DNA from 2 places in the Kurthia populi genome. Region 1 is predicted to be linked to the other one. Evidence: predicted binding sites of a transcription regulator. Region 1 holds the regulator's gene; the other holds the start of a gene.
What was found. Region 1 encodes LexA, which represses DNA repair genes until DNA is damaged. Its sites were predicted from a motif close to CGAACATATGTTCG; they were not measured.
Positions count from the first base shown of each region.

Region 1 (4,242 bases):
CGTATACAGGGAAATCTGCATCGAAGTTTTCTGGTAATTTACCAGCGATGGCATTTTCAAATTGCGTCGCAAGTTCTGGGAATTCCGCTTTATAACCTGCAAGTAATTCATTCCATTTTGCTTCTACTTGTGCGCCATTTACTTCAGCTGCTTCGTTGAATGTTGTATATACTTCTTCTGGTACGAAGAAATCTTCGCCATCCCAGCCGTAAGCTGCTTTTGTTAATTTTACTTCGTCCGTGCCTAGTGGTGCACCATGAGAATCTGATTTACCAGATTTGTTTGGAGAACCAAAGCCAATAACTGTTTTGATTTCAATTAAAGTTGGTTGGCCTTTATGTGATTTTGCTTGTTCGATTGCAGTATTGATTGCTTCAACATCTGTACCGTCTTCTACTGAAATGTAGTTCCAGCCATAAGATTTGAAACGATCTGCTGTTTTGTCAGAGAATGATTTATTTAAATCACCATCTAAAGAGATGTCATTTGAATCGTATAAAACGATCAGTTTTTCTAAGTTTAAGTGACCAGCAAGTGACGCTGCTTCTGCAGAAACACCTTCCATTAAATCACCATCGCCACAAAGTGCGAATGTATAGTGATCGACAACATTGTAGTTTGGTTTGTTGTATGTTGCAGCTAAATGTACCTCAGCCATTGCCATACCAACGGCCATTGAGATCCCTTGACCTAATGGACCTGTTGTTGCTTCTACGCCTGCTGTGTGGCGGTATTCTGGGTGACCTGGTGTTTTAGAACCCCATTGGCGGAAGCTTTTGATTTCTTCCATTTCAAGGCCGTAGCCACCTAAGTGAAGAAGGCTGTAAAGTAACATTGAACCATGACCTGCTGATAAAACGAAACGGTCGCGGTTGAACCAAGTTGGGTTTTTAGGGTTATGGTGCATTTGTTTTGTCCAAAGCGTGTAAGCCATTGGTGCTGCACCCATTGGTAAACCTGGGTGACCTGAGTTTGCTTTTTCAATCGCATCGATTGATAAAGTACGAATCGTATTAATTGCTAACTGATCTGCTTGTTGCGTCATTGTAATATAGACATCCTTTCTAAAATAAGCAAAATATTGTACTACCTACAGTCTAGTCAAAATTGGTAAAGAATACAATGATTTTTCAATCAATTGTAAGCGCTATGAAAAAATATTCCAATTTTCAAAATATTACATCACTCAATTTTTTTCTAACTAGGAATTAAAAAACAGCAGACGTCTGACAACGGCTGCTGAATTCATTAGTTAAGACGATTTAATTTTGATTTGATTTCTTGTACTTGTTTTAATTTGTCCGGTGTGACGTCATTCCCTTCTGGGTCCATGACACGAACATTTTCAATTGTACGACGCATATTGCCGCGGAAAGCTTGCAAGTATTCTTGACGAAGTGCTGATTGTTCTTTTGCTTCTTCCTGTGTTAGTGTACCTGCTTTTTTCTTTTTCGCTAATGCATTGATGCGGTTAATTTTTGCTTGTGGTAACATATTTTTTCTTCCCTTCATATACTACTACTACAAAGGTATGAAAAAATTGGTCTAAACGCAAGCATTTCGCCTTTATTTATTTGTTGCGACTTCGATTTGCTCTATGTTGTGGTGGCCATTTGGCACATTTAACTCATCGCCGACATATAGACGGTCCTCGTAAATGGCATTTTCACGCTTCACTGATAAAATCCAATCTTCTCGGTCCATATCGCCTTTATAACGCTCCGCTAATGTCCACAGCGTATCGCCATCTTCGACTTGAATTATGCCAAAATCTGTTGTATCGAAAAGTCCATGTATTGTTAGAAGCATACTCCATACTACAATCGCTGATATACCGGCTGTTGCACCATTTTTCTTCATCCACTTTATCACGAAAATCACCCTTTCGAATATACGTTCGGAATATGTGTTCTTATTTTAAAACGAACAAACATTCGTGTCAACTATTTTTTTCGAACTTATGTTTGCATTGTTTGTTCGCATTTGTTATACTCGGAGTACGATAGGTATAGACTAGGTGAGGTGAAAAAAATGAAAAAAGTTTCAAAGAGACAAGAAGACATTTTAGCTTTTATTAAAGAAGAGGTCCGCACAAAAGGGTATCCACCTTCTGTACGTGAAATCGGTGAGGCTGTTGGACTAGCATCTAGTTCAACTGTGCATGGGCATTTAGCTCGTTTAGAAAGTAAAGGATTAATTCGTCGTGACCCAACAAAGCCACGTGCTATTGAGGTATTAGATACAGCGGATGAAGCCGTTAAGAAAAAAGACGTACTCCATGTGCCACTTGTAGGAAAAGTAACGGCTGGTATGCCGATAACTGCAATTGAAAATATTGAGGAGTACTTCCCTATTCCATCGTCTTACGCGACATCAGATGACCATATTTTCATGCTTGAGATTATGGGCGATTCGATGATCGAGGCTGGCATATTAAATGGTGACTATGTTATCGTCAAACAACAATCATCTGCAAATAACGGTGAAATTGTTGTCGCGATGACAGAAGAAAATGAAGCAACAGTAAAACGCTTCTATAAAGAAGAGCACCACTTCCGCTTACAACCTGAAAACGCCACAATGGAGCCAATCATCGTTGAAAAGGTTTCTGTTTTAGGTAAAGTAGTTGGCTTATATCGTACAGTGATGTAACAATCATTTATGATTTCGTCATAAGGAGGAGATTGACATGTCAGTCTCTTCTTTTTTCTTTCGCAAAAAAAGAGGCTAGAATGTCTCCGCCTCTCCCACTCTATGTAGCAGCTAACTTCATCGCAATCATGGCTACGATTAATTGCTCCTCATCACTTACTTCTTCTAATGCGGTTAATCGAATCACATGCGTCACCTCTATCATCATTTTCACACAATTATCCATCACAAACTCAAAGACTTGTTGTCCTCTGCGGACTTCATACGTCGTCCCGCGAATCGATGCACAATAACCCTCTCGTATGGTTGTCGTATCTAGGATGGTGCCATATGTCGGTAACACGAGCTCATAACCTTTCGCTACTGCCATAAAATGTGGCTGAAAAGTTCCGATGAGCTGTTGTTTAGCCGTCATCACTTCATAAATAGCATGATACGTTCGCTGTCCCTTCATTAAAAACGGATGCTCCTGCTTCAATCGAACCTCCCCAATTTCTTCATTCCCCAAAAACACTTTCACTACCGGCGCTGCCGTTAAACATGTCGTCAATTCAATGCTTCCTCTCACACGATTATTTCTACCTTCTATTATTATATGCTTGTCGCTAACATGCTAGTTAAATACGTCTCCTGCTTATTAAATTATGGTCAATTTGTGACGATATACCAGGACTGAAAATTCCATTTAATTCCTTTTTTTAAATGTATTTAAAATCATAATTGTGAAAATAAAAATATTGAATCATAATTATTTTATCACTATAACACAATTTATAAGGAGGACTTTAGAATTATTCGTTCGAAATTTCTAGTTTCATTAAGTGCGACAGCCGCACTGTTCTGTGCATTATCAACAACTGCTGATGCCAAAACAACAGCAAAGAACGTACCTGTACAATTTTTAGGGATTAATGACCTAAACGGATACATTGATAGCACGTATACAAATAGTGCAGGAAAAACAATTGGTGGCATGGCTTCTCTTGCTTACAATTTATCAAAAGAAAAACAAGCATTTGCGAAAACAAATAACTTAAAATCAGCCAATACAAACTCAATTTCTGTACATACAGGTGATATTTTAGGTGGTGGCCCTGCCATTTCTAGCTTGCTTCAAGATCATCCAACCATTTCGATTTTAAATGCGATGAATTTCCAACTTGGTGTCATTGGGAATCATGAATTAAATGACGGTTTAGACGAATTTTTACGCGTGATTCAAGGAAAAAAAGCCACATATGATACACCAAATTATGATCTTGTAAGTCGTTATAAAATTGAAAAAAGTAACACAACGCTTTTAGCGGCAAATGTCGTCAATAAAAAGTCGAAAAAAACGATTTCTGGCTTTAAACCATATGAAATTAAAACGATTAATGGTGTAAAAGTTGGTTTTATCGGCGTTGTTGACCCATATGTACAGCAATTAATTATGCCGACACATACGAAAAATCTTAGCTTCACAGATCCTGCAAAGGCCATTGCGAAATACGATAAGGTACTACGTAAAAAAGGTGTAAAGGCCATTGTTGTCTTAGCTCATGCTGGCGCTGAAAATACAGGTACATCGAATCAAACAATCGAAACACA
Region 1 covers NZ_JBHUOR010000033.1:14,058-18,299, reverse strand. Annotated here, with positions in the region: gene tkt (transketolase) at 1-1,045, opposite strand, end outside; gene ACFSY7_RS05980 (DUF896 domain-containing protein) at 1,249-1,494, opposite strand; gene yneA (cell division suppressor protein YneA) at 1,567-1,872, opposite strand; gene lexA (transcriptional repressor LexA) at 2,032-2,652, shown strand; gene ACFSY7_RS05965 (hypothetical protein) at 2,753-3,202, opposite strand; gene ACFSY7_RS05960 (5'-nucleotidase C-terminal domain-containing protein) at 3,626-4,242, shown strand, end outside.

Region 2 (4,242 bases), on a different contig from region 1:
CGTCGGAAATAGGGCTGTGAGTTCCATTGATCACAGTCCTATTTGTGATTTTACAAACGGGAGGACAACGACATGCTAGAATTATCAGATATACGAAATGCGCTAGATGCCACTGCAACAAAAATTGAAGACTTTAGGGGGTCTCTTTGACTTAGAAAACAAAGAGTTCCGTATTCAAGAAATGGATGAAATTATGTTGGACCCATCCTTTTGGGATGACCAACAAAAAGCGCAAGCTATTATTAACGAATCAAAGGGCTTAAAGGAAGTAGTGAATGAATTTTACTCACTTGAATCTGACCAGGAAGAGTTAGAGATGACCTTGGAATTATTAAAGGAGGAGCCAGATGAGGAGCTATTAGCTGAAGCTGGTGAATCCCTTGATACCTTCAAAAATCGTGTGGATGAATTTGAACTACAAATGCTTTTAAGTGATCCATATGATAAAAATAATGCGATTTTAGAATTACATCCAGGTGCTGGTGGTACAGAGTCTCAGGACTGGGGAACGATGCTACTGCGCATGTATACGCGCTGGGCAGAGCAGCATGATTTTAAAGTGGAAACATTGGATTATTTGCCGGGCGATGAGGCGGGACTGAAATCTGTAACGCTCGCAATCCGTGGACATAATGCATACGGCTATTTAAAAGCAGAAAAAGGCGTGCATCGTCTTGTACGTATTTCGCCGTTTGATTCAGCAGGTCGTCGTCATACGTCATTCGTGTCATGTGATGTGATGCCAGAATTTACAGATGAAGTGGTCGTGGATATTCGTACGGAAGATTTGAAAATTGATACTTACCGTGCATCAGGTGCCGGTGGTCAGCATATTAACAAAACAGAATCAGCTGTGCGTATTACACATATTCCAACAAATACAGTTGTCTCTTGTCAGGCAGAGCGCTCACAAATTAAAAACCGCGCGAAAGCAATGAGTATGCTGCAGGCGAAATTGTATCAATTGAAGCTAGAAGAAAAACAAGAGCATCTTGATGAAATTCGTGGCGAACAAAAAGAAATTGGCTGGTCAAGTCAAATTCGCTCGTATGTCTTCCACCCATATTCGATGGTGAAAGATCATCGTACAAATGTGGAGACAGGGAATGTACAAGCGGTAATGGATGGCGACATCGACCAATTTATTAATGCATATTTACGTATGCAAATGGCTTAACTAGTAGTAAAAAGGCTTGGAACGAACTAGGTTCCAAGCCTTTTTTCATTGGTCGACGGGCAGTAGCATATGAAGCGCTACTTCACCGTAAAATAATGGGGAGTACATCGAATTGAGTTGTTCAAAGTTTAACGTTCGAAAGTATTTGTCGATGGCATGAGCATGTGAAATTTGTGTACGTAAGCTGTGATAAGAGAGATTGAGGGTATGTGTTTCGCCGTTGGAGAGCTGAATGTCACATTCATTGAAGATGGCCGGGGTATAGTTTTGAATGGCATCAAAGACGACCCATTGTGTGTGACTATTGGAAGGAGATGCCGTTGGAATTAAAATCATCGGCTGCACGGCACCTAAACCGATGGGCAGCTTTTTCGTTCCTTTTGTAATTTCTTTCGATAATAAAGTAGAGGACTGAATGGATGTACCGTATAGCGCACAGGCACGGGATACGACACGTTTGACAGAGGCGTGCACGACATATTTTCGGTGACGCTCATGCACCACGGTACAGCGCTGACCTTTCCAGAGACGAGGTTCGAGTAACATTAAGTCTTTTGACACAGTGTAATGTTGTAACTCCATAATTTTTAAATTCATTATGAGCAAAACTCCTTCCTTCTACGAGCTAATTCAATTATATACGGGAAATGGTAACGTTTTCAATACTATATATTTATGTTTTTTACATAAAATACCTTATATTTATACGAAATATTCAGAAATTTTATGTTGAAATGTGAATGTCAGATGGTATATAATGAAAAAAAGGTATAGAGGTGATGACATATGGAATACCGTTCTATTAAATCAAACGATTCAAATCACTTAGGCCAGGGGTTGCAAGGTAAGGAATTACTGAACGACATTTACTTAGATTTATTTTTAAACCATGTACATGCAGATCAATACGAGGAATACTATATGCAGAAAATCGATGACGCATTAGATGCTCGTGATGAGGAACTGTTTATGCAATTAACAACTGAATTAAATGCGCTACGTGCGTCCGTATAAATAATAAAAGCATCCATCTCGTATGGGTGCTTTTATTTGATTGCTTTGAAAACGTATGTTCGGCTTTTTCGGAAGAAATATGATACACTGTACGTACGAGATTTTGACGAGGAGGGACATCGATGGATTTTGATTTACAAGCGCCTTATAAACCGAGTGGTGACCAGCCACAAGCTATCGCGGAATTAGTAGAAGGTGTTCATGAGAATAAACGCTATCAAACATTGTTAGGTGCGACGGGTACAGGGAAGACGTTTACTGTATCGAATGTTATTCAAGAAATTAAAAAGCCAACGCTTATTATTGCGCATAATAAAACATTAGCTGGGCAGCTTTACAGTGAGTTTAAAGAGTTTTTCCCAAATAATGCGGTGGAGTATTTTGTTAGTTACTATGACTACTATCAGCCGGAAGCGTATATGCCCCAAACGGATACGTATATCGAAAAAGATGCGAGCATTAATGATGAGATTGATAAATTACGTCACTCTGCCACATCTTCTTTATTTGAACGTGAGGATGTCATCATTATCGCATCGGTGTCGTGTATTTACGGCTTAGGGTCACCAGAGGAGTATAAGGAAATGGTGCTATCACTGCGCCCTGGCATGGAAATCGAGCGTAATCAATTATTGCGTAAGCTCGTAGACATTCAATATGAGCGCAATGATATCGATTTTTCGCGCGGGAAATTCCGTGTGCGCGGCGATGTTATCGAGATTTTCCCGGTGTCACGTGATGAACAATGCATTCGGGTGGAATTTTTCGGTGACGAGATTGACCGTATTCGAGAAATTGACGCATTGACAGGTGAAGTACTTGGCGACCGTGAGCATATCGCTATTTTCCCAGCATCTCACTTCGTTACGCGTGATGAAAAGTTACAAAAAGCGATTAAAAATATCGAGGTAGAGCTTGAAGGTCAGCTAGCGACAATGCGCGAAGAAGGGAAATTATTAGAGGCACAGCGTCTTGAGCAGCGTACAAATTATGATTTGGAAATGATGCGTGAAATGGGCTTTTGCTCAGGAATCGAAAACTATTCTCGTCATTTAACATTACGCGAGGCAGGGGCGACGCCGTACACATTACTCGATTACTTCCCAGATGATTTTTTACTCATTGTCGATGAAAGTCATGTTACATTACCGCAAATTCGAGGTATGTATAATGGTGACCAGGCGCGTAAAAAAATGCTTGTCGATCACGGCTTCCGTTTGCCATCTGCGATGGATAACCGTCCACTACGCTTTGAGGAATTTGAGAAGCATATTCACAATGCGATTTTCGTTTCAGCAACGCCAGGCCCATTTGAATTAGAGCATACACCAGAGATGGCACAGCAAATTATTCGTCCAACAGGCTTACTAGACCCAGAAATCGAAGTGCGTCCAATTGAAGGCCAGATTGATGATTTAATCGATGAAATTCAAGAGCGTATCGCGAAAAATGAACGTGTATTAATTACGACATTAACGAAAAAAATGTCTGAGGATTTAACGGATTATTTAAAAGAAATGGGCATCAAAGTACAGTATTTACACTCTGAGGTTAAAACGCTAGAGCGTACAGAGATTATTCGCGACCTGCGACTAGGTACGTTTGACGTGTTAGTCGGCATTAATTTACTACGTGAAGGGCTCGACATTCCAGAAGTGTCGCTTATCGCCATTTTAGATGCTGATAAAGAGGGCTTCCTACGTTCTGAGCGCTCTCTTATCCAAACGATTGGTCGCGCAGCGCGTAATTCCAACGGACATGTCATTATGTATGCAGATAAAATAACAGATTCGATGCAAAAGGCAATGGATGAAACAGCACGTCGTCGTACGATTCAGATGGCTTACAATGACGAGCATGGTGTGACACCAACGACAATTCATAAGGAAATTCGTGATGCGATTCGCGCGACGAAAGTGGCCGAAGAGGTCGATAAATATATGTCAAATAAAAAATTAACGAAAAAAGAACGCGGCGAGTTAATTGCGTCGCTTGAGGTAGAGATGAGCGAAGCCGCACGGGCACTCGATTTCGAGCGTGCAGCAGAGCTT
Region 2 covers NZ_JBHUOR010000142.1:58,890-63,131, forward strand. Annotated here, with positions in the region: one part of gene prfB (peptide chain release factor 2) at 73-147, shown strand; one part of gene prfB (peptide chain release factor 2) at 149-1,177, shown strand; gene ACFSY7_RS19395 (competence protein ComK) at 1,223-1,774, opposite strand; gene ACFSY7_RS19400 (IDEAL domain-containing protein) at 1,964-2,191, shown strand; gene uvrB (excinuclease ABC subunit UvrB) at 2,314-4,242, shown strand, end outside.
Region 2: the regulator LexA is predicted to act here: its motif matches at 2,240-2,253, upstream of uvrB (excinuclease ABC subunit UvrB).